4 regions of the Chryseobacterium sp. T20 genome follow, and region 3 is predicted to be linked to each of the others. Evidence: riboswitches for the same ligand, from Rfam matches in the RefSeq annotation. Region 3 holds a riboswitch; each other region holds the start of a gene.
What was found. Region 3 has a riboswitch for cobalamin ahead of ACMA47_RS07825 (acyl-CoA thioesterase). Riboswitches for the same ligand answer to the same signal wherever they lie in the genome.
Positions count from the first base shown of each region.

Region 1: another riboswitch for cobalamin. It lies ahead of prpB (methylisocitrate lyase); the one in region 3 lies ahead of ACMA47_RS07825 (acyl-CoA thioesterase).
Region 2: another riboswitch for cobalamin. It lies ahead of metE (5-methyltetrahydropteroyltriglutamate--homocysteine S-methyltransferase); the one in region 3 lies ahead of ACMA47_RS07825 (acyl-CoA thioesterase).
Region 4: another riboswitch for cobalamin. It lies ahead of ACMA47_RS04555 (T9SS type A sorting domain-containing protein); the one in region 3 lies ahead of ACMA47_RS07825 (acyl-CoA thioesterase).

Region 1 is NZ_JBLFDU010000017.1:10,670-18,736, reverse strand. Features, by position in the region: gene ACMA47_RS23625 (N-6 DNA methylase) at 1-846, opposite strand, end outside; gene ACMA47_RS23620 (hypothetical protein) at 2,269-2,835, opposite strand; cobalamin riboswitch at 3,084-3,277, shown strand; gene prpB (methylisocitrate lyase) at 3,722-4,630, shown strand; gene prpC (2-methylcitrate synthase) at 4,617-5,771, shown strand; gene ACMA47_RS23605 (bifunctional 2-methylcitrate dehydratase/aconitate hydratase) at 5,805-7,256, shown strand; gene ACMA47_RS23600 (CoA-acylating methylmalonate-semialdehyde dehydrogenase) at 7,324-8,067, shown strand, end outside.
Region 2 is NZ_JBLFDU010000001.1:482,689-490,755, forward strand. Features, by position in the region: gene ACMA47_RS02160 (aldehyde dehydrogenase family protein) at 1-958, shown strand, start outside; gene ACMA47_RS02165 (helix-turn-helix domain-containing protein) at 1,075-1,872, shown strand; gene ACMA47_RS02170 (hypothetical protein) at 1,874-2,584, opposite strand; gene metE (5-methyltetrahydropteroyltriglutamate--homocysteine S-methyltransferase) at 2,793-5,096, opposite strand; cobalamin riboswitch at 5,275-5,461, opposite strand; gene ACMA47_RS02180 (Lrp/AsnC family transcriptional regulator) at 5,657-6,118, shown strand; gene ACMA47_RS02185 (LytR/AlgR family response regulator transcription factor) at 6,142-6,909, opposite strand; gene ACMA47_RS02190 (sensor histidine kinase) at 6,913-7,935, opposite strand; gene ACMA47_RS02195 (hypothetical protein) at 8,004-8,067, opposite strand, start outside.
Region 3 is NZ_JBLFDU010000002.1:555,347-563,413, reverse strand. Features, by position in the region: gene ACMA47_RS07850 (GNAT family N-acetyltransferase) at 1-336, opposite strand, end outside; gene ACMA47_RS07845 (endonuclease MutS2) at 679-2,826, shown strand; gene ACMA47_RS07840 (GEVED domain-containing protein) at 2,896-3,984, opposite strand; gene ACMA47_RS07835 (ATP-binding cassette domain-containing protein) at 4,398-5,060, shown strand; gene ACMA47_RS07830 (hypothetical protein) at 5,091-5,891, shown strand; cobalamin riboswitch at 5,926-6,106, shown strand; gene ACMA47_RS07825 (acyl-CoA thioesterase) at 6,222-6,605, shown strand; gene ACMA47_RS07820 (DUF4932 domain-containing protein) at 6,780-8,067, shown strand, end outside.
Region 4 is NZ_JBLFDU010000001.1:1,032,071-1,040,137, reverse strand. Features, by position in the region: gene tsaE (tRNA (adenosine(37)-N6)-threonylcarbamoyltransferase complex ATPase subunit type 1 TsaE) at 1-276, opposite strand, end outside; gene dnaG (DNA primase) at 551-2,539, shown strand; gene clpP (ATP-dependent Clp endopeptidase proteolytic subunit ClpP) at 2,651-3,337, shown strand; gene ACMA47_RS04555 (T9SS type A sorting domain-containing protein) at 3,659-4,765, opposite strand; cobalamin riboswitch at 4,828-5,019, opposite strand; gene ACMA47_RS04550 (esterase-like activity of phytase family protein) at 5,244-6,512, shown strand; gene tpiA (triose-phosphate isomerase) at 6,590-7,348, opposite strand; gene ACMA47_RS04540 (TerB family tellurite resistance protein) at 7,404-7,751, opposite strand; gene ACMA47_RS04535 (BT_3928 family protein) at 7,860-8,067, opposite strand, start outside.

The DNA.
Region 1 (8,067 bases), on a different contig from region 3:
CTTTTCAGTACCATCTTCCTCTAATCCGCCAAATGGAGGGTTAGACAAAATCTTATCAACATGATCCTCCTCTCGCCACTCGTCGAAACTTTTTGCTAAATAATTACCTCTAAATATTTGAGGTGCTTCAATGCCATGAAGAATTAAGTTAGTTGTACATAGAAGATGAGGTAGGGGCTTTTTCTCAACTCCTAAAATAGTTCTTTGAATAATTTTATAGTCAATATCTGCTACATTCTTTTTCAAATTCTCTATTGTACAGGTTAAAAATCCACCGGTTCCACATGCCGGATCCAAAACCTTTTCATTATACTGAGGATCCAACATATCCACCATGAATTGAGTCAAGGCTCTAGGAGTATAGAACTCTCCTGAAGTACCTGCATTCTGTAACTCTTTAAGGATTGTTTCATAAATCTCATTAAATATATGAGCATCATTAGCGGAAGAAAAGTCGATTTTGTCTATTTCAGTTGCTACTTGCTTTAGCAATAAGCCATTCCTCATGAAGTTATATGTATCTCCAAAAACTGATCTTATGATCTGCGCTTGTTCATCATTTTGTTTTAGATTTTTTAAAGTGGGAAACAAGTCATCATTGACAAAGTTTATTAACTCGTCTGCAGAAAAATTATCATTATTAACCCAATTAGTCCATTTATATTTTAAAGGCAGTGGACTATTGTAATCAATATGCTTTTTTAACCAATATCTTTCTTTATCAGAAAAAATTTTTAAAAACAACATCCATACAAGCTGAGAAATACGCTGTGCGTCCCCATCAACTCCGCTATCCCTTCGCATCAAATCGCGAATTGTTTTTATAATACTATTTACATTTGACATTACGCAAATTTAATACTTTTTAATATTCTTCAAATGAAAAAAAACCATAGAGCATTCTTTTCATGTATAGGCCCAAAACTATTTTAGAGTACCACTTTACTGATTAAATTAATAATCAAACATACTTAGGTAGGAAATTTCAAACAATATATTTTTATCTAATATTGGATCATTATATTAAGTAAGAAGCTCAAGCTCACACTTTTTTCCCACTACTAATCACAGATAATTTCCTATCGCTAATACAATATCAAGACTATTTGACTTACTCTGATACTTAAATATAGATTAAATTGATGTATATGACAACTTAGTTTTTCTTTTGACTTCCGCATATTTAAAAGCTCTATTGCCCCCTTGTACGCTAACAATTTAAAAAATAAGCTCGGATATAGCTCCTTTTTATCCATAAATTATCCCATTATGATTAATCTAAGGAAATAAAACAGGTTGCAAATAGCTACAATTATTAAATTCGTATATTTGACCTTGAAAATTTATGGTCGTTCTTTGAGGTCGTTATAGAATAGTTATCTCTGTGATTTTGTCAATATAATTTAATGGCAAATTCGTGGCAGCAAATTAAAAACACCTTTAAAAATTAGGTTTAAAGTTATTTGAAAGAGGTGGTTCGAATCCCTCTCTTTCCACCGAGACATAAAAAACTCAGTTTGGAGCGCATAAAGGTAGAGTGTGGCAGAATCGTGGCAAAGCGATTAGACAACAGTCGGAAAACAGCGCTAACAGGGTTAAAAACAAAATAAGTTAGTTTCCCTTCCTTTCATGTGAAAAAAATGAAATTATAAAACTTATAATTGACGTCAACATTATGATTAAAATATATAAAAACACATTCCTTTTTATAAACTAAATTGGAGTTGATTTATTATCAACCCCAATATAAAAAAAACCTATTTTGCCGTTATAAAAAGTCCGAAAACTTAATAAAAATCAATATGGCAATAGGATTCGAACTTGAATTATTAATTATAAAATACTGAAAACCAATATTTTTAAAAACAAACCCTCTAAAATTCTCTAATAAAAGTTCGAAAAATCTCTCCCATGAACATATCTCAAAAGGATTCGAATTGTTCAAACAATTATTCAAAACACTCATAATCAAATATTTAATCTCAAAATCCAATTCAAATCTTCTACTAGACGGTTCAATGATAATCCTTCCAAGTTCACATAAAGACTTACTATTTTTAGTAAGTCTTTTTTGTTTTTATTCATTACTTAAAAAATCATTGATAAAGCAGACCGGATAGAGCATCCCGATTTCAATCGGGACGGTCAAAGGTTCGAATCCTTTCGCGCTCAAAAAAACCTCACAATTTTTATTGTGAGGTTTTTTGTTGTCTACAGACTTCACCTGCCAAAAATAAAATCTTCTACAGAGAAGTTATTAATACAAGATTAATGATCTTCAAAGTATTGCCCAAACCATAGATCAAAACTTTCTTTATATTGAGCCTGAGCATTTTGAATCAACACATCAGGTTCTTCAATCTGGCTTACACCGTAATCTCCTTTCATCCACCTCAAATATTCATTTAAATCCGGACTCTCTTCATAATCCTCTTCCTCTCTATAAAAATAAGCTTCATCAAAGTCTACTGAAATCTCAGTGTCAAAAGTGAGCAAATGTAAAAGCTGTATACTATTTTCAGCGACAATATGAACTCCACCTTCATCTCCAAAAACCACAACAGGCATTTTATTCAAAGGCTGATCCGTTCCATTATTCCAGATGGCATAGAATGAACCGGAACCATTAGCCTGAGCAAAAGGCAACATGCTATTCAAAAAATTTTCGTCATCACTCCAGCTTTTCAATCCGGACTTATCGTCGATTAACACACCAAAACCCTGCGAATAATTTTCAAACGAGGAAATAGTATTCTGGAAGTAAATCAGTTTTTCAAGCTCTACAGGAACTTCCCTCAAACCCAGGTTTTGTTTAAATTCTGCAATGTCTACCATGATCAATTATATATGATTAATAAAATTCATAAAATGAAAGAAGAACGGTAAATTTATTAACTATCTTTAATTTTTCGGTTATCTTTTATATTAATTTAACAACATAAACAATCCGTTTTTCTTCTAAAACACACCTTACAACTCAAGCATTTCCAATAGATTACAGTAAAAAAGCTATTGATTACATAAAATATCTTTTTCGTTATTATAAAATACTTATATTTACCACCAAGGAGTTCTTAAAACCTTCTTTATCAACCGAAACTGGTTACACTTAGCTGTGTATTAAAAGGGAATCGTGTGTAAATCACGAACTGTCGCGCAACTGTAAGTAACAAACAAAAAGTTTTTATCAATTGATATCCACTGTATATTTTTCATATGGGAAGGATGATAAAAACCGTTACAAGTCAGGAGACCTGCCTATTTCGTATTGACGATGCTTTCGCGATTTGAAGCTTACAGTCAGGTATGATACGATATGGATATAGTGTGATAAAACAGTTTATCAATCTATGTTATTTTTTTGAGATAGATATGAGTGTACATTGGGTACTTCTCATGATTCTGTGGCTCATTCGTATCCCCTTTCCGTAATTTTTCTTTCTTCATAAAGCACCGCGAAGTTTACTGAGAACTTTTTATAGGATTTAATCAATGTAAAAAGTAATGGTGTACCAAAGCAATCTTAATTATTCGTGGAGTCGTAACAGGTTTATTTTACAGACCTGTACAAGCAGATTTTCTCAAAGTTCTCACCGGCTGCAGGATAGTAAGATTTCTCAACTTATTCCCCATCTTTTCTTTTTTACTCAAAAGCTGTGTCTTTACAGATTCCTGGCTTCTTCACTGATAAACAAATTTCAACTCAACAATACATATTAAAATGATCAAAAATGAAAACTGGAAATCCCCCGGCCTAAAATTCCGGGAGGCAATGGAAAAAGAAAATCCCCTCCAGATTGTGGGAGCCATCAATGCCAATCATGCATTATTGGCACAGCAGGCAGGTTTTAATGCAATCTATCTTTCAGGAGGAGGTGTTGCTGCAGGATCTTTAGGAATTCCTGATTTAGGGATTACTACCCTGGATGATGTACTCATAGATGTTCAGCGTATTACTAATATTTGTGATTTACCTCTTTTGGTAGATATCGACACAGGATTTGGACCTTCTGCCTTTAATGTTGCCCGAACGATAAAATCATTAATCAAAGCTGGTGCAGCAGCCATTCATATTGAGGATCAGGTAGGTGCAAAACGTTGCGGACACCGCCCTGGAAAGGAAATCGTAAGCAAAGAGGAAATGGTAGACAGACTTAAAGCAGCTGCAGATGCCCGTACCGATGAAAATTTTGTGATTGGAGCCCGAACAGATGCTTTTGCAAATGAAGGACTGGAAAAAACATTAGAAAGAGCCATTGCGTATAAAGAAGCTGGTGCAGATTTCATTTTTGCCGAAGCGGTACCCGATTTAAGCTTTTATCAAAAATTTGTTGATGCTGCCGGAATCCCTGTATTGGCGAATATCACTGAGTTTGGGATGATCAAAATGTACACTGTTGAAGAACTGAAAAACGCAGGTATAGGACTTATCCTCTACCCTCTTTCTGCCTTCAGAGCAGCCAATAAAGCAGCGCAGAATGTATACCAGCATATCCGTCAGGATGGAACACAAGCTCATGTACTGGACACAATGCAGACCAGAGAAGAGCTCTACCAGAGCATCGGCTACTATGATTATGAACAAAAATTAGATAACCTTTTTAAACAAAATACTCATGTCAACGAATAGCGAACCAACATTTAAACCTAAAAAAAGTGTAGCTCTTTCCGGAGTAACAGCAGGCAATACCGCTCTCTGCAGTGTAGGAAAAAGTGGAAATGACCTTCATTATAGAGGTTATGATATTTTGGATCTTGCAGAAAGAGCACAATTTGAAGAAGTAGCCTATCTTCTGATTTATGGTCAGCTGCCAACCGAAGCTCAACTCAAAAACTATAAAGCAAAATTAAAATCACTGAGAGGACTTCCCCACTCTGTAAGAAATATCTTAAAAAGTATTCCGGCGGCAGCGCATCCCATGGACGTGATGCGTTCAATGGTTTCAGCGATTGGAAGTATTCAACCTGAAAAAGATGACCACAATGTGGCTGGAGCAAGAGATATTGCCGACAAATTACTAGCCTCATTCAGTTCAGGTCTTTTATACTGGTATCACTATACGCACAACGGCAAAGAGATCAATGTAGAGACTGATGATGATACTATTGGCGGACATTTTCTTCACCTTCTACATGGTAAAAAAGCACCAGATTCCTGGGTAAAAGCAATGGAAATATCTCTTAATCTGTATGCCGAACATGAGTTTAATGCATCTACATTCACGGCCCGTGTGATTGCCGGAACCTCATCTGACTTTTATTCTTGTATTACAGGAGCTATCGGTGCTTTGAGAGGTCCAAAACACGGAGGAGCCAATGAAGTGGCTTTCGAAATCCAAAGTCGCTACAATTCTCCTGATGAAGCAGAAGAAGATATCAGAAAACGTATTGCCAATAAGGAAGTAATTATTGGATTCGGACATCCTGTTTATACCATATCGGATCCAAGAAACGTAGTCATAAAAAAAGTAGCCAAAGAACTTTCTGAAGAAGCCGGAGACATGCTGTTGTATAATATTGCCGAAAGACTGGAAACTGTGATGTGGGAAGAAAAGAAAATGTTCCCTAATCTGGACTGGTTCTCTGCGGTATCTTATCATCTGATGGGAGTTCCCACATTGATGTTCACTCCGTTATTCGTTATCTCCAGAGTCACAGGATGGAGTGCCCACATTATCGAACAAAGACAGGATGGAAAAATTATCCGCCCAAGTGCCAATTATACAGGCCCTGAAAATAAAGACTTTGTCAACATCGAAAACAGAAAATAAAAAATCAATTCATAATTAAACTAAAAAATAAAGATGTCATCACACATTTCAAACGAAAGACCACAACCGGATCAGGTATTAACAGATATTGCAGATTATGTATTAAGCTATGAAATCAAAAACGATTTAGCCTGGAAAACAGCACACTACTGTTTATTAGACACGATCGGATGCGGATTGGAAGCACTGACTTATCCTGCATGCACCAAACTTTTAGGACCTATCGTAAAAGGTACTGTTGTTCCGAATGGAGCTAAAGTTCCTGGTACACAGTTTCAGCTGGATCCGGTACAGGCTGCTTTCAACATTGGAGCAATTATCCGATGGCTGGATTTCAATGATACCTGGTTAGCCGCTGAATGGGGACATCCTTCAGATAACCTGGGCGGAATTTTAGCAACCGCTGACTGGCTTTCAAGAACAAATATTGCAGAAGGAAAAGCTCCGCTGAAAATGAAGCAGGTTCTGGAAGCAATGATTATGGCTCACGAAATACAGGGCGTAATTGCATTAGAAAACTCATTTAACAAAGTAGGTTTAGACCATGTTTTATTGGTGAAACTAGCCTCTACAGCCGTTGTAGGAAAACTGATCGGTTTAACGCGTGATGAGCTGATCAATGCCGTTTCTCTAGCATTTGTTGATGGACAGTCTTTAAGAACATACCGTCACGCGCCTAATACAGGAAGCCGCAAATCATGGGCTGCAGGAGATGCCACTTCAAGAGCTGTACGTCTGGCATTAATTGCGCAGACAGGCGAAATGGGTTATCCATCCGTACTAACCGCAAAAACATGGGGATTCTATGATGTATCTTTCAAAGGAAATGAATTCAAATTCCAGAGAGAGTATGGTTCTTATGTTATGGAAAATGTTTTGTTTAAAATTTCTTTCCCTGCAGAATTCCACTCTCAGACAGCTGTAGAAGCCGCTATGACTTTACATCATCAGTTAAAAAAATCAGGAAAATCTGCTGAAGATATCAAGAAAATAACCATCCGTACCCACGAAGCCTGCATCCGTATCATTGATAAAAAAGGTCCTTTAAACAATCCTGCTGACCGTGATCACGCTATTCAGTACATGGTAGCTGTTCCATTGATCTTCGGAAGACTTACTGCTGCAGACTATGAAGATAATATAGCATCAGATCCAAGAATTGACATCCTTCGTGATAAAATTGAGTGTGTGGAAGACGTACAGTTCACCACAGATTATCATGATCCTGAAAAACGTTCCATTGCCAATGCTTTAACGGTAGAATTAAACAACGGAACCGTGCTGGAAGAAATCGTTGTAGAATATCCAATCGGTCACAAACGCAGAAGAGAAGAAGGAATTCCTGAACTGATCAAGAAATACAAAGTAAATCTTGCCAGAATTTTCCCGGAAAAACAACAGAGAATTGTATTAGAAAAATCGTTAGCATACGATACCCTTGTTAATCTGGATGTCAACGAGTTTGTTGATCTGCTGGTAATATAATCTAATAAGAAGTTGAGAGTGAAAAATACAAATTCACTCTCAGTTTTTCACTCTCAATCTAAAAATCATGTCACAAAAAGTAAAAATATTAATCAACGGAGATTTTATAGAAAGTAAAGCGGCACAGCATCTTCCTGTAGAAAATCCTGCTACTCAGGAAATTCTTGCAGAAGTCCCATTAACAGAATTATCTGAAATAGATCAGGCGATAGAAGCTGCTAAAGAAGCTTTCAAAACATGGAAAGAAGTAGCGACCCCGGAAAGAGCAAGATTTTTTCTGAAATACCAGCAGCTTTTAAAAGAAAATCAAAAAGAAATTGCCGAAATCCTTTCCAAAGAAAATGGAAAAACATTCCCTGATGCCATGGGAGATATATGGCGCGGCATTGAAGTGGTAGAACATGCCTGCAACATTCCGACACTCATGATGGGAGAAACGGTAGAAAATGTGGCGAGAGGTGTTGATACCTACAGCTACATCCAACCCCTTGGCGTCTGTGCAGGAATTACCCCATTCAACTTTCCCGCAATGATTCCTCTATGGATGTTCCCAATGGCCATTGCCTGCGGAAACACTTTTATTTTAAAACCTTCGGAACAAACTCCGATGACCTCTATGAAAATGGCAGAGTTATTTTTAGAAGCAGGTTTTCCTAAAGGAGTTCTGAATATTGTTCACGGATCCAAAGACCAGGTCAATCACATTCTGAATCATCCGGAAATCAAAGCCATTTCATTTGTAGGTTCAGTTCCCGTTGCAGAACATGTTTACCGCACTGGAACTGATAATCTGAAAAGAGTTCAGGCATTT
Region 2 (8,067 bases), on a different contig from region 3:
TAATAAACTGGCTACTGCCATTGCTGCCGGATGTACAGCCGTCATCAAACCCAGTGAAATGAGTGCTGCACAAACCCAACTGCTTACCGAATGTTTTCATGAAGCAGGCTTACCGGAAGGAATTTTCAACATCGTTAACGGATTAGGAAATATAGTAGGAAATGAAATTACCCAGCATCCTGATATCGCTAAAATATCATTCACTGGCTCTACATTAACGGGAAAAGCAATTGCCAAAGGAGCGGTAGATACCATGAAAAGAGTAACCTTAGAACTTGGCGGAAAGTCTCCTAATATTATCCTGGAAGATGCCGATCTTGATGAAGCAATTCCTATGGCTGTTTTCGGAGCTTATATGAACAACGGACAGGCATGTATTGCTCCTACCCGACTTCTTGTTCCGAAAAACAGACTGAATGAAGTGAATGCACTGGCTAAAAAAGCTGCAGAACAGGTAAAAGTAGGAAATCCTAGCGAAGAAGATACTCTTGTAGGCCCAATGGTGAGCGCCAAACAATTTGAAAGAGTACAAAGTTATATCCGTTTGGGACAGGAAGAAGGCGCTGTTCTGCTTGCAGGTGGTGAAGGTAAACCGGAAGGTCTTGAAAACGGTAATTTTGTAAAGGCAACCATCTTTACCAATGTTCGTAATGATATGCGTATTGCTCAGGAGGAAATTTTCGGACCTGTACTGTCTATTATTCCTTATGCTAATGAAGAAGAAGCTATTGCTATTGCCAATGATACCACATATGGCCTGGCAGCTTATATCAGCTCTGCCAGTCAGGAACATGCCGAGCGTGTAGCTGCACAGATTGATGCCGGAAGAATCTGTATTAATGGGTTTGCCCATGATCCTTATGCTCCTTTCGGTGGATTCAAGCAAAGTGGTATCGGACGTGAGTTTGGTGTATTTGGATTGGAAGCCTACCTGGAACCCAAAGCAATCCTGGCATAATATGATATTCTTCGCAGCAAAATATCTCATGATTGTTTTGCTGCGAAGATTCTATCATCCTAAAAAAGTTTTGTAAGTTTGAATAAGAATCTATCAAAAAAATACCTGATTGAACCATGAGCGAAAATAATATTCCTTTTCCCATCAATTATTCCTGCCATTTTTCAGAATTCAGGGAAGGAGAACAGTTTGCGCGGATTCACAGTCTGGGTCTTGTTCTTTCCGGAGAAATGGAACTGAATGACGGAATCACAAAAACGATATTTAAAGAAGGAGAACTCTATTCTGCAAGGAAAAACAGTTTATTGAAATTCGCAAAATATCCTCCTAAAAATGGAGAAATCAGAACCATATCCATCTATTTTGATGATGCCATGCTTCATGATTTCAGCCGCGAGTATGGATATCAGGCCGAAAAGAAAGACAATGTTCCTGCTTATATAAAACCAGAGCAAAAGGCATTACATTCTTTTATGTATTCATTATTGCCTTATGAAGACCTTCCTGCTTCTGAGGAAATCCTTCGGCTTAAACAGAAAGAAGCCCTCCTCTTGCTATTGAATTATGATCCAGGTCTTAAGGATATTTTATTTGATTTTTCTGAACCGTATAAAATAGATATTGAGAGTTTTATGAATAAAAACTTTCATTTCAATGTCAATGTAGAGCGCTTTGCTTACTTAACCGGGAGAAGCCTGTCTGCGTTCAAAAGAGATTTTCAAAAAATATTCGGAGTCCCGCCAAGACAGTGGCTGCAACTTCGCAGATTAAAAGAAGCCCATTTTCTGCTCACTCAAAAAGGAAGATCTGTTTCTGATATTTATCTGGATCTTGGATTTGAAAATCTATCCCATTTCTCGTTTGCGTTTAAAAAACAGTTCGGCTATCCGCCAAGTGCATTACAGGCAAAATAACTTAAATCTCCTCTAAAAAGAAATACCTAAAAGCAAGAATCACCAGAATAACGACCGCTATTGTAATGATTTTCATTTTCATATCGCTCTTAAGATTTTCCGGAGCGTAACGCAGTGTTTTTTCATCAAGATAAAAGTCTTTGTATACTTCAGGATTGATTTTCAGATCCGGGCGAAACACATGGACCCCTTTCAAAAAATGACCGATAAGATCATATCGGTTTTTAAGCGGAAGCACATCCAGATTGATCAGTTTCTTTTGAGGGTCTCTGTTTTCATCTTTTTCATGAACATACAGATTCTTTCTGAAATCGCTGTACTTTCCAGAAGCACGGGATTCTGAAAATATATCTTTTGTATAAGGATTATCACTCTTTACCAAATCATAATATTTGATTGCTGACAGCACTTCATCATTCCTGTTGAGAAACAGAATTCCCTGATGATTGATGAGCAGACCATTGATTTTTTCATCCTGATTCCTCATCATTTCATATACCAGCCAACCCGCCAGTGAACCTGCAATAAGAAACAGTAATAAAAAGATCATATCAGAAGCGGTGTCTGTAGAAGGATCGGATAGGGCATCAATAAAAAACCTCAGTAAAACAACAGCAATAGCCGCAAAAAGAATGACAATACTCCATCTCACTCCGGCAATGTATTGAGGATTATAGGTTTCCGATCTCATTTCAGGAAATGCTTCTTTCATGGTTTTAATGTATAGTGTATTAGTTTGATCAGCTTTTAACATCTATTTAAAAGATCATATGTCAAAATTTGCCGAGCTGCAAAAATAGAATATAAAAATGAATAGAATATTATAGGATATCCATTATTTTAGCCTTTAAAAATAACAGATCGTGCTATGAAAATCATAACACGATCCGAAATATAGAATCTAATTATTTTAAATTTTTCTAAACAGCATATTCTACTGAAGCTTCTTTAGCAGCGGCAACCATTGCGATTAAAGCTTTTTCAGTTTCCTCCCAATGTCTAGTCTTCAGTCCGCAATCAGGATTTACCCAAAGCTGATTGGCAGGAATGACATTCTGAGCCTTTCTCAGCAGTTCAATCATTTCTTCTTTTGACGGAACTCTCGGTGAGTGAATATCGTATACTCCGGGACCAATTTCATTCGGATATTTGAAATCTGCAAAAGCATTCAGCAGCTCCATCTGAGAACGTGAGCATTCTATGGTAATCACGTCAGCATCCATATCGGCAATGTTTTCAATAATATCATTGAACTCAGAATAACACATATGCGTATGGATTTGGGTAGCATCTTCTACTCCACTTGCTGAAATTCTGAACGCTTCCACAGCCCATTTCAGATAATTCTGCCAGTCTGTTTTTCTTAACGGAAGTCCTTCTCTGATCGCAGGTTCATCAATCTGAATAATTCTGATCCCTGCTTTTTCCAGATCCACCACTTCATCACGAATCGCCAAAGCAATCTGCTTACACGTTTCTGAACGAGGCTGATCATCACGGACAAAAGACCACTGTAAAATCGTAACCGGACCTGTCAACATTCCTTTTACCCATTTTTCAGTCTGAGACTGTGCATATTCAGACCAATACACGGTCATCGGAGTTGGTCGGGAAACATCACCAAAGATCACAGGAGGTTTCACACAACGGCTTCCGTAGCTTTGTACCCAACCGTTTTTAGTGAATACAAATCCTTCCAGCTGTTCTCCGAAGTATTCCACCATGTCGTTACGTTCAAATTCTCCGTGAACCAGTACATCGATTCCGATGTCTTCCTGCCAGCGAATTGTTCTCTGCGTTTCTTCTTTCAATAAGGCATCATATTGCTCTGCAGTAAGCTCTCCTTTTTTAAATTTAGCTCTCCAGCTTCTTACTTCTGTGGTTTGCGGGAATGATCCTATGGTTGTAGTTGGAAATAAAGGAAGCTGCAATACTTCCTGCTGTTCTTCTTTACGGATCTTGAAGGTATTTATTCTTTGAGCATCTTTTTCAGTAACTGCATTCGCTCTTTGTTTTACCTGATCATTATGAATAAGAGAAGAAGTTCTTCTGCTTTCAATTGCTTTTTTATTTTCTTCGAATGCTTCAAGAATTTGTCCATTTTCCGTTCCGGATGCCAGCTCTTTAAGTGTTACGACTTCTTTTACTTTTTGTTTTGCAAAAGCCAACCAGTTTTTAATTTCAGGATTAAGATTGGTTTCAAAATCAAGGTCACAAGGAGAATGAAGCAATGAGCATGATGGTGCAATCAGAATTCTTTCAGATCCTAATTTCTCAACCGCTTTTCTGATGAATGACAATGATTTTTCATAATCATTTTTCCAGATATTTCTACCGTCAATTACCCCCAATGAAAGGCTTAAACTATCCGGAATAACATTCAGAATCTCATCAAGTTGTTCAGGATTCCTCACCAGATCAACATGCAATGTATTTACAGGAAGGGAAACAGCAAGTGATGCATTATCTTTTAATCCGTCAAAATATGTAGCTACAATAAATTTCAGTTTCGGGAAACGTTTTCTGATTTCAGCATATACGGAAAGATAAATTTCTTTGGCTTTATCTGTTAAATCCAAGGCCAGGAAAGGTTCATCAAACTGAATCCATTCTGCTCCCTGATCCTGAAGTTTAGTTAAAATCTCTGTATAAACAGGAAGAAGATTTCCCGCCAGCTCCAATTTATCGAAGCCTTCTTCTTTTTCTTTTCCTAATAACAGATAAGAAACCAACCCGATAATCACCGGTTTTGCATTAATTCCAGCTTGTTTTGCTCCGGCAAATTCATTGAAAATCTTATCTGAGCTCAGTTTAAACTGTTGATTTTTATAAAATTCCGGAACGATATAGTGATAGTTGGTATCGAACCATTTGGTCATTTCCATGGCAGTGATATCCAATCCGTCTTTCTGATATCCTCTTGCCATCGCAAAATAAAGATCCAACTCAGTATTGTTCTTTTTAAGCACCACTTCATGATAACGCGTTGGAATTGCTCCTACTACAAGGCTCATATCCAAAACCTGATCATAGTATGAAAAATCATTACATGGGATAAGGTCTATCCCTGCTTCTTTCTGGATATTCCAGTTTTGGTTACAGATCGTTCTTCCGGTATTCAGAAGTTCTTCCAAAAGGATTTTACCTGACCAATACTGTTCACAGGCTTTTTTAAGTTCTCTTTTGCTACCAATACGCGGATAGCCAAGGATGTGAGTTTGCATTTTTTTAAACTTTTTAATTAAACTTATTGGGAAAGTTCTTTAAAAGGCTTCGTAATGTTTTATCGGAAGAAGTTTCAGGAAAGTCATGACATAACAGACAGCGTAATTTCCTTAAAAAAAGAAAATACTCAAATCCGATATATCATCTGTATGACCCCAAAGCTTCAGACCGCGAAAGCATTGTCAATTCAGTAAAGGCAAGTCTCCTGACTTGTAACAGTTTCCGTCATCCTTCCCGCTTTTGGCAGTGGATCTACAAGGACAGAAACCTTTGGTGTGTTACTTACAGTTGCGCGACAGCTCGTGATTTGCACACGATTCCCTATTAATCTACCTTAAGTAAAACCTTTCCTGTTTGATGAAGTATCTGTAAAGAACTGTACTTTTACTCTTGACCATGGTCATCAGTAAAAGTTTTTAATTTTGTGTAAAATTAACAATACAGAATAAAAATACAATTAACATTAAATAATTAAGCAAATTAAACTTTTAAAAATAAAAATCAAAGCATATAATTCTGTACATTTGACTGTTTTAATCATTTAAAAGAATAATATTCTGTGGAACAACTCGATGATAAGGATTTACAGCTGCTCAGGCTGCTCCAGAAAAATGCTAAACTGACCGTTAAGGAACTTGCAAAAGAAGTAAACCTTTCTACCTCACCTGTTTTTGAAAGGGTAAAAAGACTGGAACAGGATGGTTTTGTTAAAAGATATGCAGCGGTTCTTGATGCTGAAAAACTGAACCGTGGATTTACAGTTTTCTGCCAGATCAAGCTCAAAATTCATGACAGATCCGTAGGTCATGATTTTGTAAAAGAGATTTTAGAAATTGAAGAAGTTGCCGAATGCTACAATATTTCCGGAGATTTTGATTTCCTTTTAAAAGTTCAGGTAAGAGATATGAAACACTATCAGGATTTTGTATTCAATAAGCTGGGATCTGTAGATTCCATAGGGAGCACCCACAGTACGTTTGTGATGGCTGAAGTGAAAAATAACCATGGGCTGACTATTTAATGGAATAAAACCGGAGAACCCATTTATTCTTCAATCCACTTTCTGAAAGCAGATGTATTGCTCTGGCTTGTGATAAGATGATCTTTCTGCCCTTTTATCTGAACGGAAAGTGTATTTTTATTGTATCGCTCTATTCTTTCAATATGATTTTTCTGAACAAGTTCACTCCGGTTGATCCTGAAAAAATCTGAAGAATTAAGCTGAATTTCGATTTCCTTTAATGTAGATTCATTCAAGAGATGCTTTTTTCCTGCTTTATCAAAGGCAAAAACAACTCCTTCTTCTGCTCCAAAGAAAGAGATCTCTTCCGTATTGATAAAATAAAGTCCCTGATGTGAACTGACCGTGAATCTTTTCTTATAGTTTTTCTGCGTATGGTTATTGCCCAGCATTTCCTGAAGTTTTGCCAAAACATTTTGCGGTTCTGAATGAGTTTTTCCTAATAAAAGAAATTTATCCCATGCTTTTTGGAAACGGTTCTGTGAAAAAGGTTTTAGTAAATATTCAATCCCATTGCTTTCAAAGGCATTCATCCAGAACTGATCATATGCTGTGGTAAAAATAACCGGACATGAAATATTCACCTGGTCATAGATTTCAAAGGCATTTCCATCCAATAGTTCAATATCGGAAAAGATCAGATCAACAGATGAGTTTTTTAAGAAAGCAATAGCCTGTTCTACGGTATCAATTTCCGCAACAATTTCAATAGGAGTTTCAAGTTCGCTGATGAAACGCTTTAATTTGTTTCTTGCAGGAATTTCGTCTTCGATGATTACAATTTTTATCATATTTTATGCTGGAATTATAGGAATGGTAACTGAAAATTGAGTTTCTGTTTTTAAAATATCTACCTGCTGATCAGTTGATAAAACGTATTGCTCTTTGAGATTATTCAGTGCCCTTCCTGAAGTTTTTTTACGGTTTCTTTTAGGGATTACATTATTCGAAACGGTTATTGTCTTGTCTATTTTTATTGTGATCCGGACAGGTTTATCAACAGTACCAAGGTTATGCTGAACCGCATTTTCAAGTAACAATTGTAATGAAAGCGGGATAATATAACCTAATGATTTAACAGAATTGATTGTTAATGAATAAGCATTTCCGTATTTGTATTGTATCAGGTTAAAATATTTCTGTGCAAAGGCCAGTTCTTCTTCCACAGACACTATTTTTTTATCGGAAACATCTAAAACATAACGGTATATTTCTGCAAATTCATTCAGAAAATCCGAGGCCTTATGTTTATCTTCTTCTATTAGCTGATCCAGAATATTGAGATTATTGAATAAAAAATGAGGATTAAGCTGGGTTTTCAGTTGATTAATTTTACTTTCAGACAGAGCATGATCATACACAGCCAGTTGTTTCTGATATTCAGCATTCTTTTTGTAATAACGGTAAGCCAGAAAAAAACTTCCATAGATAAAACCTCCGATCAAATCTGAAAAAGTAGAAAGAATAACAACCTCCTGATTAAAATTTTTCTCAATTTTTCCAAAAATAAGAGCAATCACAAAGCCTATTATTTTCATCACCAACAAGTAAGTCAACAATGAAAAACTGAATATTTTCAAGACTTCTGCAATACTGAACGTTGATGATTTCTGCCAGTTTTTAATAAAAAAATCGATTACATAAAACAAAATACACGCAGTGATGAGGGTAACAACCGCTGCTTCAGGTGTGAAAATATACCAATCCAGTGTTCTTCTTATACCAATACGGGTATGAATAGACTGTACGTAGGCAAACAAAAGGATAAACAGCAGGAAATATCTGTTTTGATTAATCTTTTTTAAAATGGTTTTCATCGGTTTTATGAAGGATCACTTTTTTACAAAAATAGCCCTATATTTTTACAGGGCTGTTTTTTACAATATTATTTTTTCTTTTCAGGAAATGATGCGGTAACGTTTCCGTTATCATCTAAAAAATCCAGTTTG
Region 3 (8,067 bases):
CGCATTCAATGCTTCAGACATAATTCCCTTTCTGTGATACTCTGGTAACAGTTCATAGCCAATTTCTGCTGTTTTCCGGTCTTCAGAAAAATTCCAAAGACAGATGGTTCCGATAAGATGAGACTGATCTTTTAAAGAAATTCCCCAATAGACCGTTTGATTATTTTGAGTTCTTTGCTTAATCGTTAAAATAAACTGAAGCGCATCATAGTTGGTCTTTGGTGAAACTCTTTTCACAAATTTATTGACTTCCGGATTGCCTCGGATTTTTAAAATGTCTTCTGTATTATTTTCATTGATTCCTTTTAAAATCAATCTTGAGGTTTCTAGTTTCACATCTCAAATGTAATAAAAAGAATAGCATAAATTTATATAAATACAAAGGTTATTGTATTCTATTACTCATTTTGAGTAAGCAAAGAAATGTGACTAAATCGCTGATGAAGTGGAAGAATGACCGAATCGCTTAGAAAGAATCAATGTATTGAATCCACTCTTTGCTTCCTTCAAGGGATAAGGTTTAGTAATAAAAAACTTTGCGTGTAAAAAATTGATTTTTTTGAAGTTTAAAAATTTTCAATAAAAAAAGGAACTCCATAATCATCAAATTCACAGTTAATTTATTCTGTAAATCTCTCAGATATACGTAATAATCAAAATTCTCACTAAATTTGCACTGTGTATATAGATAAAGAAGATTTAGACGAATTAGAGTTTCCGCAATTGCTCGCGGAAATCTCCCCATTTGCGTATTCTCCGAAAACAAGAGAAAAAATTCTTCAACTTCGTCCCATGGAAATTGACGAGGCGGAACTTTCATTAAAAAAAACCTCAGAGTATCTGTCGAGTTTTGAAAGTTCAAATGCGATTCCGTTTGATGAATATGAAGATATTGAAAGTGAGCTGAAATTGATGCTGATTGAGAACTACCGTCTGGAAAATGCTGCTTTCATCAAAATAAAAACCATCACGGAACAGATCGGAAGACTTCAGAAATTCTTCCCTACCATGCCGGAAACATTTCCTACTTTATTGGAAGAAGTTTCTGTACTGGAATTCAGAAAAGAGATCATTGAGAAGGTAGATAAGGTTTTTAACCGTTTTGGTGAAGTGAAAAATGAAGCTTCTCCAGCTCTGAAAGGGATAAGAACTGAAATTCAGCTTGCTAAAAAAGCGATTCAGGAAAACTTCAACCGTGCGCTTACCACGTATGGACAAAGTGACTTTCTGGATGATATCCGGGAAACGATTATTGACGACCAAAGGGTTCTGGCTGTAAAATCAGGATTCAAAAAAAGGGTTGCCGGAAGAACATTAGGAATTTCCAAAACAGGTTCCATCACGTATATTCAGCCGGACAGTGTGGTAAAGCACTATTTCAAACTGCGTGAAAATGAAGAGGAAGAGAAAAAAGAAATTGATAAAGTTCTCCGTAAGCTTACTGCAGAACTGGCCGAATTTCAACCTCAGCTATGGAGATATCAGGTTTATATTTTTGACCTTGACCTTACGAGAGCTAAAGCAAAATTTGGTGAAGTGATCAACGGAGTTCTTCCTAAAATTAACCATCATAAAACGCTTAGATTAAAAGATGCTTATCATCCTCTTTTATGGTTAAGAAACAAAGTTGAAAACAAAACAATCCACCCTCAAACCCTAACTTTAACAGATCATAACAGGATTATCTGCATTTCCGGTCCGAATGCCGGTGGAAAATCAATTACCTTAAAAACAGTAGGATTACTGCAACTGATGATTCAGAGTGGTATTCTGGTTCCGGTTCATCCTAAGTCTGAAATGTTTTTCTTTGAGAAAATCATGACTGATATTGGGGACAACCAGTCCATTGAAAACCACTTATCCACCTATTCATCGAGGTTGAAGAAAATGTCCGGGATCATTCGTGAGGCTGATGCCAATACGCTTCTGCTTATTGATGAGTTCGGTACAGGTTCTGATCCGGAGCTTGGAGGTGCGCTGGCAGAAAGTTTCATGGAGTTTTTCTATGACAAAAAGAGTTTCGCTATCATTACGACGCACTATACCAATATTAAACTGGTGATAGAACAACTTCCCAACGCTCAGAATGCAGCCATGCTTTTCAATGAAGAAACATTGGAACCGATGTATAAGCTGGAAGTGGGACAGGCAGGAAGTTCATTTACTTTTGAAGTTGCGGAAAAGAATAAGATTCCAAGATTCATTATCCATTCTGCCAAGAAAAAAGTAGAACATGATATTGTTAATCTTGACAAAACGATTGTAAAACTGCAGCAGGAAAAATTTGAGGTTGAAAAACTGAAATCTGATCTTGCAGAAAGGAAAGAATCTGTAGAAGATAAACGTGATAACCTTCAGAAACTGAATGAGCAGCTTCAGCAGAAACTGTTCAATTTCCAGAAGTTGTACGAGGAGGAACACCGTAAACTACAGTTCGGGAATAAGATTGAAACATTCATCGACAGCTATACCAAAGGAAAATCCAGAAAGGATGTTGTAAAAGATTTTGTAAAGCTTCTTGAACAGGAGAAATTCAGAAAACTGGGCAGTGATAAGGATGAAACCAAACGTCTGCAGGTTGTTAAGAGAAAAATCACTCAACAGCTGAAAAAGGAAGATGTTATTGAAAAAATTGCTGAAACCAATGAAAAACTGGAAGAGAAACGTAAAACCGACCGTGCTGTGTGGATGAAAATCGGGCAGCGTGTTCGTATTACCGGAAGTACCAGTGTGGGAACCATTGAAAAAATTTCCAGAAACAAAGTGATTGTCAATTACGGAACTTTCAAGACTACGATTGATGCGGATGAACTTGAGAGAATTTAATAAATAAGAAATTAAATTAACGCAAATACAAAGAGAGAGCACCTAAAGGTACTCTCTCTTTTTTTATTTTTACTTCTTAATGAATTTTAACTGGTTTACTTTTTCTTTATCTTTCAGCTGAATAAAATAAACTCCTTTTGATAGATGATGAAGATCTACTTTATGATCTGAAACTTTCCCTTCATCAATTTTTTGTCCTACAGCATTGTAAATTTCATAATCTGCTGCTTCTGAAATTCCTGAAATATTTAAGACATCAGAGGCAGGGTTAGGATAAATTTCAGGTTTTACAGACTTTCCTGATTCTTCCACTCCAAGGGTGAGATTGATCAAATCTACTCCATAATCTTCAACTTCCCCATAGGTAAATGTACTACAAGCATCCACAGGCATTGTTTGACTGGAAATAACTCTCATGGTAACACCGCATAGTGTCACTGCTGCCAAACTTGGAATCGTAAACACAGACACTGCCGGAGCAGCCTGAGTGACATTATTGGCGATCATTACTCTTTCGCTCGATTCAAAAATTCCGTTGGCATTAAGATCTATCCATGCCGTTACTGTTGTTGTGCCTGGAGTTCCCGTCCACGTATTGGTTACTGAAAGTTTATTTCCTGTACTTCCTATAAAAAATTTAACTCTACGACTCAGATCACTTCTGTAATCTGTATAATTGGAAGGTCCGGAATCGCTTACCATTGGAGAGGTAACTCCTGTAGAATTTACGGTCACATTGGAAATATGCATCATCGTGATATCTGTAGAAGCACTTGCACAATAATTAATGGTAGTGGTAAAAAATATAGGATTAGACCATAATCCCTGTGTCATACATACTTTCACTACCTGTACTTCATACGTTGTACAAGGCTGCAAACCTGTAATTGTGAAAGAATTTTGTCCTGGGGCAACATCAGCAGCCATCCATGTAGTAGTTCCTGGTATTCTATATCTGATCCTGTTATTGGGTGTATTGGGATCTGCAGTCCAGGTAACTGTTCCCGTGGTAAGCGTTATATTCGACATCTGAATTCCTGTTGGAGCATTGGTATCACAATACAATAAAGATTGGGGTTCTTCTTCTATTTTGTGGGTTGCCTGAAGGCTTGAAATTCCCAATATAAAAGAGAATACAAAAAGTAGTTTTTTGGTCATGTTTATTAGTTTTAAAATTTCCTTGAAAAATAGGGTATTTTTTCAAATATAGCTTAGACTTTCTTCATATAGCATTGTATTTTTTAATATATTTGAGAATAAAGTGTAAAACACACAGAAACTTCATGCTTTTAATATATGTTCAAAAGTATTTCTACTCTCTGGATTTTTTATAAAAAAATAATAATTCCAACCTTGATATTTTCTTTATTAGCTTCTTGTTTATCCTCCTTCAGTATTGAGAATTTCGGATTGAGTTTTCTTTTGATTTCTCCTGTCCTTCATTATTTTATCTATGAACTCCGGTTTAAAAACGAATATTACTTTTATGCCAATTTAGGATTTTCCAGAAGTTTCCTTTGGGGATTCACGGTATCAGTCTGTGTGATTGTCAAAATAATAACAGGAATTTTATGAGTAAGCTTCATATTGACAGCATCACCAAGTCTTTTAACGATAATAATATCCTGCAGGATATTTATTTAGGATGTGAAACCGGACAGATTATTGGAATACTAGGCAGAAATGGTGTTGGAAAATCAACATTATTAAAAATTATTTTTGGAACCGTCAGTAGTGATACCCAGTTTATAAGATACAATGACAAAGTTCTGAAAAGCATTTCCGATAGAAAAAACATAATTGCTTACCTTCCACAGGATATTTTCTTGCCGAAATACAATACCGTTAAAAGCTTAATTCCTCTTTTTTGCAATAAGAAAAATACAGATCTTCTATTAACTTCAGACCTGATCCGTCCTTTTTTGTCAGAGAAACCTAAAAATCTTTCCAGAGGTGAGCAGAGAGTCATTGAAGCTTTAATGATTATTTATTCCGAAGCGGATTTTGTTTTACTGGATGAACCCTTCCATAGTCTTTCTCCTAAAATTTCTGCAGCATTGAAAGCAGCAATCATTGAACAGTCTGCGAATAAGGGATTCATTATTTCTGATCATAATTATCAGGAAGTTCTCGATATTTCAGACCGTATATATCTTCTGCGTGAAGGCTATCTGAAACAAATACAAGATTTAAAAGAACTGCAACGGTATAATTATCTTCCGAAAAGCATTTAATTTATATATTTGAGGGATCAAAAAATTTTCATGATGACTTTCATAAATAAAGCATTCTATTTATCCGCTTTCAGTATTTTATCTATTGCTTTTGTAAAAGGGCAGACTAAAGTTCCTTTTGGAGTTGTAAAAGCTGAAGAAGGATATGCCAATGTACGTGTACATAAAGACGATTACCGAAAAATTGTTGACAAGATCCGTATGCGTAAAGGAGATGTATTTGTTTATGTAAAACCGGCTCCCGGAGAAACAGAATGGATCTGGATCAAATATCCTGAGAAACAGGATGACGATAAGCCTTTTGTACGTTATGAAACTCTTGATAAAGAAGGAATGGTGAATAAAGGACGTATTGCTTATGTGGACCAGCTTCCTGCCTACACTCCTTCTAAATCTAAAAACGGAAGATCCCTTATTTTCACCGACAATTCCGATCCTAAGATTCCTACTGCTCAAAGAAGCAAAGTGGTGATTGATATTTATCCTTCCAATGCAGGATACCGTAAAAAGGAAAAAGATGCAGAAGGAAAAATTCTTACCATCGATAAAGTAAAACCATGGGGAATCGGAAATGATCTTCCCGAAGGAATGACTGAAATCAAATCGATCAGAGTACAGCAACCCGGAAGAGGCTCTGTCTTTGTAAGAGAAGCTATTAAAAATATGTTCCAGCCTACCATGGATTTTGAGAACATTGGAGTTACTTCCCTCGACAACGATAATATTTTCCTTTATATGATAAACGGTTCAGGAGAAAACAGATACACTACTCTTTGGACGATCAAGAAAGGAAGAGTAATCAGCCAGATTATTTATCATAATCCGGAATAAATTCATTATTTTTGCACCCGAAAAAGTTTTACACTTATTCATCACAGAAATTGGTTCTGCATCACTGCAGATTAAAAGGGAACCGTGTGAAAATCACGGACTGTCGCGCAACTGTAAGTAGCTGAAATCTTTATCAAAGATCCACTGTGCGAGGCATGGGAAGGAGATAAATGATGCTACAAGTCAGGAGACCTGCCTTTTTCTTAAACATGTAACTTTCGCGATTTGAAGTTGTATTGATCTGATGGATTGTTTCAGGAATTCTATAAGTTCCTGTCATTATTCTGTTGTTTTAATATCATTTCATATCGCTTTAATTAATAATGATATATGACTACAGAAGAAAGAATTGAAGCATCCGAAACCAGAATCTTTAAAGCGGTTTTCCCTAACACAACCAATCACTATGATACCCTTTTTGGAGGTACAGCGATGCAGCTGATGGATGAGGTAGCTTTTATCACAGCAACCCGTTTTGCCAGAAAAAGAGTGGTAACGGTAAGCAGTGACAAGATTGATTTCAAAAAACCTATTCCTGCCGGAACCATCGTTGAGCTGATCGGGAAAGTTTCATACGTGGGAAAAACCAGTATGAAAGTAAATGTTGAAATTTACACCGAGCAGATGTATTCCTATGAAAGAGAAAAAGCAATTATCGGTGATTTTACTTTTGTAGCGATTGACGAATTCAAGAAACCAATTCAGATACTATAAATAATAAAGCTTCGGGCGGCCTTTGGCCGCCCGAAGCTTTTCCATTCAACACAACATAATATATCTCAACCAAAGAATGATTGGAATTCATTTGTTTTTTTATTTACTTTTAGCATGGCAAAAAAATTATTTTTACATTGCTGTCACTAAAAACTATAGAAGAACCGATATTTCATGAAAAAGATTATTTTAATCATTACCCTTATTCTTTCCATTTCATTAAGAGCACAAAAAGACGTTAAAATTGAACTTTCAGAAAGTTACGAATTGGGAAATATTATTCTGGCTCTCACTGAATATGGCAGAACAGATCCTTATGACGTTCAGAAAATCCCACCTTATTATGATGAAATCATCACGTATTTTGAGCCCGTAAAAGATCATCCTTTACTAAAAAAAGTAAATTATTCAAGAAAAGACTGGAAAAAATTCTTAGGCTTCCGAACTGATTTCTATGCATTTTCTTTTGATGAAAAAGGTTTACTTAAAAGAGATTTTCCTTTCAATTCCTTTGGTCCTAAAGAAGTAGATGAAAATCTGGAGCTTATCAATGATTTTGTGAAGAAATCAAATTACAGAGCCTTTTATAAAAATCATCAGCAGTTTTATAATACCTTAATTGCCAATTACAAAGAGTATTATTACATCAATGATACCTACGCATTCCTGGATAAAATTGCCGGACAACCTAAAAATAAAAATACTAAATCCTATGTTATCGCCATTTCTCCTTTAGTTGGCGGACAAAATTGCCACAGAGAAATCAACAGCTCATTAACCGTTGACTTTCCTGATATCGGAAAAGATCTGATTCTTGGAAATTTAAAAAATAATATTGCCAGAAGGATTCTTGATAATCACACTGTATTTTCCGAAATCGATCATGGATATGTAAATCCTATTTCAGATCAATATTCAAAGGAAATAGCAGAAAACTTCAATCTGATAAACTGGGATAAAAAATCCGGATACCAGGGAATCAATTCATTCAATGAATATATGACATGGGCTGTTTACGATTTATTCGTCAAAGAAAAATTTCCAGAAGAAAAAACAGACAGCCTTTCAGCAATCTATCATAAAGTGAATATCCGACGTGGTTTTATTGCTCAGAATTTATTTTCCGAGAAGCTTATAGAACTTTATAAAAAAGAAAAGAACCTGGAAAAATTATATGTTCCATTATTAAAGTGGGCGAAGAAAATAGAAAACAAAATTTCCCAACCTTCCGTTGTAAACTCCAATAACAAAGACTTTGAGAAAACTGATCTCAATAATATCGTGGTACAATTCACAGAGCCTATGAAAAAAACAAAGACTCTTCAGCTCAAATTATATGAATACATTGATGGAAAAGAAACCCGCAATACAATCATTATCGTTAAAAATCCGGTTTGGTCTAAAGACGGGAAAGAAGTGAAATTCAGTCTGGATACTTCTTATAAGAATTTTGTACTGGGAT
Region 4 (8,067 bases), on a different contig from region 3:
TTCAATACCGATATCATATACTTCTTCAATGTTTTTCAGGCGGTAAAGATCAAAATGATAGACTTTTCCCTTTTCTGTATTATATTCATTCACAATAGAATAGGTAGGAGAGTTGACTTCATCCTTGCTGCCCATGTTTTTAAGCAGAAATTGAGTGAATGTTGTTTTGCCTGCTCCCAGATTTCCTTTTAATAAAAGAATATTATGTTGTAATTGAGGAATGATGCTGTCAACAACTTCCTGCCAGTCTTCGATTTTATCTATAGTGAATTGCATATAATACCAAATTTATTTTGCAAAAATAATGATTTATGAGTTTTTAATGAGAAGAAATTAGAAATTATGGGCCGGAAGCTAGAAGCTGGAGGTTGGATGCTAAATAAGCCCTTTCAAATCTCAAAACTAGATAAATCGAATCTTGAAACTCTTTCCTCAAAATACTCTCTAACCCTAAAACCCTCTAACTCTCAAACCCTCTAACTCTCAAACCCTCCGACTCTCAAACTCCGAAACTCTTCCAACTTCTCCATAAATTACTTAATTTTACAGCATGATTTCCAAACAGACCATTGATAAGATATTCTCCACAATCCGCGTTGAAGAGATTGTGGGTGAATACGTGCAGTTGAAAAGGGCAGGGTCTAACTATAAAGGACTCAGTCCGTTTCATGAAGAAAAGTCTCCGAGTTTTGTTGTTTCACCCAGCAAACAGATCTGGAAGGATTTCTCCACAGGAAAAGGAGGAACGGCGATTTCTTTCCTTATGGAAATTGAGAACTTTACTTATCCTGAGGCGCTTCGTCACGCTGCCAAAAAGTACGGAATTGAAATTGAAGAAGATCAGCGTGAAATTTCTGAAGAAGCAAAAAACGCCCAGACAGAAAAAGATCTTTTATATAAGATTCATGAGGTTGCCAATACTTATTTTCAGGAGATCCTTTGGGATGATCAGGAGGGCAGAAGCATAGGTCTATCTTATTTCAAAGAAAGAGAGCTGAAGGATGATATCATTAAAAAATTCCAGCTGGGATATTCTCCGGAGAAGAAAAATGCTTTCACGACTTATGCCCTGGAAAAAGGATATACCAAAGACATTCTTGAAAAGTCCGGACTTTCTATTTTTCCTGAAAATACTCCTGCAGGCGTAGACCGGTTTAGAGAAAGGGTTATTTTCCCTATTCACAGTTTTTCCGGTAGGGTTTTAGGATTTGGAGCAAGGATTCTGAAGAATAATGTCAAAACTGCAAAATATCTCAATTCACCGGAAACAGAGATCTATCATAAATCCAATGTTCTTTATGGATTAAACCAGAGTAAGCAGGCTATTTCAAGGAAGAATGCCTGTCTTTTGGTGGAAGGATATATGGACGTGATTTCACTTCATATGTCCGGAATTGAAAATGTGGTGGCGAGTTCCGGAACTTCTCTGACGACAGAGCAGATCAAACTGATTAAAAGGCTTACAGAAAACGTAACGATTCTTTTTGACGGGGATAATGCCGGGATTAAAGCCAGTTTCCGGAGTATTGATATGCTTCTGACAGAAGGAATGAATATCCGTGTTTTACTTTTTCCTGATGGAGATGACCCGGATTCCTTTGCCAGAAAACATCCGCAGGATTACGTTGAAAAGTACATCGAAAATGAAGCGATGGATTTCATCGACTTTAAGGCGGAAATTCTGTTGAGAGATATCGGAAATGATCCTATCAAAAAGGCAGAAGCGATAAGGGATATTGTAAAATCGGTTTCCTTTGTACAGAATGCGCTGAAAAGAGAGGTTTATCTTAAAGAAGTTTCCAATAAATTTGGACTTTCTGAGCAGAGTCTTTTCAATGAACTGGATGTTCAGAAGCAGATCACACAGAATCAAACGCATCATGTTCAGCAACAGCAGAAAGAGAAAACAGCCGCTCCGAAAATGGAGGTTGTGCCTTTGGATCAGGAAAAAGAAGATCCTTTTCTTTATGATGTATTGTTCATGGAGAACAAACTTGTTGAACACATGCTAGCATTTGGAGATATAATTCTGAAACGTAGAAATGAACAGGGCGAAGAATATCAGATTACAGTAATTGAGGAAATTCTTCATCATTTTGAAGAAGAGCAGTATGTATTTTTAGTTAAAGGTAATGAAATCATTATCACTCAGGTGAGGGAGGGAATTCAGAAAGATGAGCTGAGAAGTGGAAACTTTTTTGTATCTTTTATGGACGAAGAAATTACCACTAAGGTTGTAGATGCTCTGATCCCGTTGGATGAGCTTGAAAACTGGGCTTCCAGAAATATTTATCCTCCCAATTATGGTGATAAAGTGGCAGATCAGATTAAGGGAGATGTTCTTTTGCATAAATACAGATATATTGACTATCTGATCAAGGAAACGGCTAAAGAGCTCGATCAGTACAGCAGTACGGATGAAGTAAAATATTATGAGCTGATCAAAAAGATTACCCTGTTAAAGCAGGCTTCCATACGATTGAGCACTATCATAGAATATTCGCCTATCAAAGGAATTTATGTGGATAGAAAAAGATAATTTAGAGTCAGTTTTTTTGGTATTCTGTGACAAAAAGTCCTATAAAATTTTAGGAATAAATATTGTAATTTAAACTTCGAGAATAGTTAAAAAATAATACATAATAAAAATATGGACATTAAAAAAGAATTCAGAGATTTCTCTGTAAAGCATTTAGGAAACAACGGTTTGGTTACCGATCAGTATATGGGAATGTATGGCCCAACGAATCTTACTCCGTACATCATGGAAGAAAGAAGATTAAACGTTGCTCAAATGGACGTTTTCTCCCGTCTGATGATGGATAGAATTATCTTCCTGGGAACAGGTATTGATGATCAGGTAGCAAACATTGTTACGGCTCAGCTTTTATTCTTGGAAAGTGCTGATCCTTCAAAAGATATTCAGATCTATATCAACTCTCCGGGTGGAAGTGTATATGCAGGTTTAGGTATTTATGATACCATGCAGATCATTAAGCCGGACGTAGCAACAATCTGTACAGGTATGGCTGCTTCAATGGGAGCTGTATTATTGGTTGCCGGAGAAAAAGGAAAACGTTCAGCACTTAAGCACTCAAGAGTTATGATTCACCAGCCTTCTGGAGGTGCTCAGGGAGTTGCTTCTGATATGGAAATCAACTTGAGAGAGATGTTGAAATTAAAGCAGGAACTTTATGAAATCATCGGTCATCACTCAGGACAAACGTATGAGTGGGTAGAAAAATCTTCTGACAGAGATTACTGGATGACTTCTGAAGAAGCTAAAGGTTACGGAATGGTAGATGAGGTTTTACAAAGATCTACAGAGAAAAAATAATTGATGGTAACATCATCAGGAAACCGCACCAATCTGGTGCGGTTTTTTTGTTGGGTTATATTTTTAAATGTTTAGATTCCTGAGGAATGACACAATTGGAATGATGGTTTATCCATGCAGTTTGTCATTCCGTAGGAATCCAGCACAATGATTCAAGGACAGATGTTAGAGAAAAATTACAACCCCGATCAAAGTTTCAACTGAAGACGTAAGAATTCCCCTCCTCTGGAGGGGTGGCAAAAATTCAAAGAATTTTTGACGGGGTGGTTTCAACGTATATTTTACCCATCCCCACAAAAAAAGCGCCTCATGGCGCTTTCTCTATTTCTTAACAATCTTATGTACCGTAGCACTTTCAGCTGTTTTAATCTCGATAAAATAAACTCCCGTGTTTAAAGAATGAATATCAATCTTAGTAACCTGAGAAGTCATTATTTTCTGTCCTGTCACAGAGTAAATATTCACTTCTTTCAGTTTCTCAGCCGTTTCAATCTGAATGAAGTCACTAGTCGGATTTGGATAAACACTGAATTTTTTCTTTGTAACAGAAGAAATTCCTAAAGTAAGCTGTGCTTCGGTTGGAGTAAATGGTCTTCTTTGCCCGAAACCCAATCCAAACCAGTCATTGTTGCTCAGTTGAATCTGAGAAAGATTGGCTTTTGTTTGCCAGCTTGATAGATCTTTTCCTTTATATAATTTCCAGCTGTCTGATCCGGAAGTATTTCCAGCAAAGGAATTCAATGATAGAGTAGCAATCTGATTATTCGCTGATGCAAAATTAAAATAGGAAGCTTGAGACTGGATCAGTTGTAACGCCTGTTCAGCGGTTATGCTTCCGTTATATTTGATTCCAAAGACAAAAGAATTGGCATTTCCGTTGGCATTATCAGTTCCGAAATCAATAACGACAAGACTTTTATTAGTTCCGGTTCCCACCCAGTTCGTAACCTGAGACGGAGTAAACCAAGCAGAGCTGTAGGCTGGAACGGGAGGAGAAGGAGGAATATCGTAATGATCAAGGCCGTAGGTAACCCCATACCATTTTCCGTCCACCAAAGGAGTATAACCCACGCCATTGTTCCATGTCATGTTTGATGAACTGGATCCGGACCATGTTATCCAGCTGTCATCAGTAGTGGATGTGTGATGATTATAATTCAGAATAGAAAGATATCCTGTAGGAATGTCAACCTGCATGTTGGATTCTGCTGCCACAATTGCATTGATAAGATCTTCCATCAACAGGCCATCACCGTCAAAACGGTATCCCCATGCATAAGAATTTGGGGTGCTGTCATCATTAAAGTCTGCAATGAAATATGCTTTTTTAGAACCTGTTCCTACCCAAAATTTAATGTCGTTTTCTGTGAATTGGGCCGACAATACCTGCATGCAAAGCAGTAAGAAAAAAAGATAGATTTTCCTCATGATATAATTAATTTAAAGTTTTATTCCCGAAACTTATCTTCAGAGTAAAAACAACTTTTTCTCTGAATCTGGTGTTTTAAGGCAGGTCTCCTGGCTCACATCTTACAGCTTCCTTCCCGGATTTTCAGATCCAGTGGTTTTTGTGCCATAAGTTTAAACAGTTTACAGTTGCGGGTACAGCTCAAGATTTGAAGATTATTCTCACTTGATTCCCTATTAATGAACATTGTTCAGCCTTAAAACGCTGCAAATATATCATATAAATTGATAAGTCCGTTTTGTGAATTATTTTCCTTTAAAAAGTTGATTTTCAAATTGATTAATGATTGGGCTGGATTGTTGGTTTTTCATTTTTAAATAGGTTCTTTTATTATTTATCTTCAATGCATTCTGTCTGTTTTATTGTTAAAAAACAATTATCATTGTATTCAAGATCAGTTTACAATCAAGTTCTATTTTCGCAGCCATAAAATAGCATATGAAAAAATTACTATGGTCTGTGGGTATACTGGCAGTATTGGCTTCATGTAAAAGTGATGATGATACAACCATAATAAATCAGGATATTAATTATTCCAAACTCCCTCAGGAATTTCCATTTACAAAACTGGTTACGATAAACGGAGTGGATGTTATTAACGGAGGTTTTGGTTCCGGAGCAGCCACTCATCCTACCAGAAAAGGAGAATTCTATGTCATTACAGACCGAGGACCTAATACCGATTTCCAGAACGGGAAAAAGTTTCTTGCTCCTAATTTTACTCCAACCATTATGCATTTTAAAATCAACGCAGATGGAAATGTAGAGGTCATCAAATATATTAAACTTAAAAATCCATCCGGACAACCTATTACGGGACTTCCAAACCCTGCAGGAATGGGAAGCACCGGAGAAGTAGCTTACGATGCTTCCGGAAATGTCTTAGGTACTGATCAGTATGGTCTTGACAGCGAAAGTATTGTTGCTGCCGCTGACGGTACATTCTGGGTTTCTGATGAATATGGTCCGCACATCGTACATTACAGTGCAGACGGAGTAGAAATGGAGAGAATAAGCCCTGTTGGCGTAAATACAGGACCAAGAAAACTGCCTGCTGTTTTAGCAAAAAGAAGAGCCAACAGAGGAATGGAAGGACTTTGCATGACTCCGGATGGAAGAACATTGGTAGGTACTATACAATCCATGATGCTTGTTCCTAGTAAAGCATTGGCCACCAATACTACTTTAACGAGAATTGTCACTTTTGATATTATTACAGGGCAAACCAAGCAGTTTTTATACAAACAGGATGGTGGAGCTTCTGATTCGGTGTGTGATATTACAGCCATCAGCAATAATGAATTCCTGGTGATTGAAAGAGACGGAAATTTCGGATCTCAAGGAGGAATAAAAAGAGTATACAGAATCAATCTGAGCAATGCAACGGATGTGAACGGAGCTGATATTACAGCGGTGGACGGAATGAAAATTAACGGGAAAGCTTTAGAGCAGTGTTCATGGGATGAAATTACCAATGCCGGAATAAAAGCTGTTACCAAAACATTAGCCGTAGATCTGGTTGCAAAACTGGGCTATGAACATGATAAATTTGAAGGAATTGTTTATTTGGGAAATAATAAACTGGCTGTTTTCAATGATGATGACTTTGGAGTAGTAGATGATGGAAACGGAAATCCAAAAGCTAAAATTTTACCTAAAACGGGTAAAGTAGACAAAGGAACAATGTATGTAGTCGATATTCAATAATTAGATTTTTTTAACGAAAAAGCGGCGGAATCGAAGATTCCGCCGCTTTTTATTGGATAATATATAAATCCTTTATATTAATTAAAAGCTTCAATAATCTTAGAGAAATCCTCTAATTTCAAAGCTGCTCCTCCGATAAGACCACCATCGATATCCGGCTGAGAGAAAATTTCTTTAGCATTGTCTGGTTTTACAGAACCTCCGTAAAGGATAGAAACCTCGTCAGCAACTTCCTGTCCGTATTTTGAAGCGATAATATTTCTGATGTGAGCGTGGATTTCCTGAGCCTGCTCCGGACTTGCCGTTTCTCCTGTTCCGATAGCCCAAACCGGTTCGTAAGCAATCACTACTTTTTTGATCTCTTCAGCAGAAAGCGTGAAAAGAGCTACTTCAGTCTGATTTTTTACTACCTCAAGGTGCTGTCCTGCTTTTCTCTGTTCAAGAGTTTCTCCATTACAGTATACAGGAATAAGACCTTTATCAAGAGCTAATTTGATTTTTCTGTTACAGTGAGAATCTGTTTCTCCGTGGTATTGTCTTCTTTCAGAGTGCCCGATTAGTGAACCGGTTGCATCAATAGATTCCAGCATATCTGCAGAAATTTCACCCGTATAGGCACCGCTTTCATGCTCGCTCATATCCTGAGAAAATACTCCGATTTCATCCTTTTCAAAAACGTCTTTTGCCATTATCAAATACAATGCAGGTGGAGCAATCCAAACCTCACAGTTCGTAGCATTGTTGTTTTTATAGCTTAGTAACTGAATCATTAATTGTTGTGCATCAATTACATTTTTGTTCATTTTCCAGTTTCCTGCAACTATTTTTCTTCTCATAAGATTTAAATATAGATTTATTTATTTTTTTAAGTTCGTGCAATGTGTATAGCGTCTATAATCCCCAAAGATTTTTCAACAGAACATAAAACGTATGTTCCTCTTCCGTTACTTTATTGTCAGCTTTGATCAGTGATTTTGCAAACTGAACAAATTTCACACGCTCGTCCTCTGTAGAATCTTCGTGGAAACATCTTGCATGAAATTCAAAATGATCTTTCCATTCCTCAGGCTGTAAAAGAGCCAGGGTTTCAAGTTCATTGTCAAGATTCATTCTGAAAGGAAATTCATCCGCCATGTATTGTTGTACCAGCATTCCTTCCTCAGGAGCAAATTCTCCGTCTACAGAAGAAAGGATCATAAGTAAATGATAACCGGCGATTGATTTATTTGATTTTTGCATGAGTTGTTGTATGTTTAAGTTTAGTGTTTAAATTTGATAATTGATTGATATATAATTGTTTTTTGTCAAAAAAACGATCACTTATAATTCATCATTCATCATTTATAATTAATTAATGTAGTCCTTTGCAGGTTGTTTGTCTACAATTTTTCCGTTTTCAAGGACCAGTACAAATGGGTTGCTTCTCGCTATTGTTTTGATGGCAGTTCCGTCCATCAGTACATTTTTGATAGTTTTAAAAGTGTTAGGCTCTGTAGAAATTCCATAGATAAGAGTGCCTTTCTGTGTTTTTGCCTTTGTTTCTACTTTTTGAAGC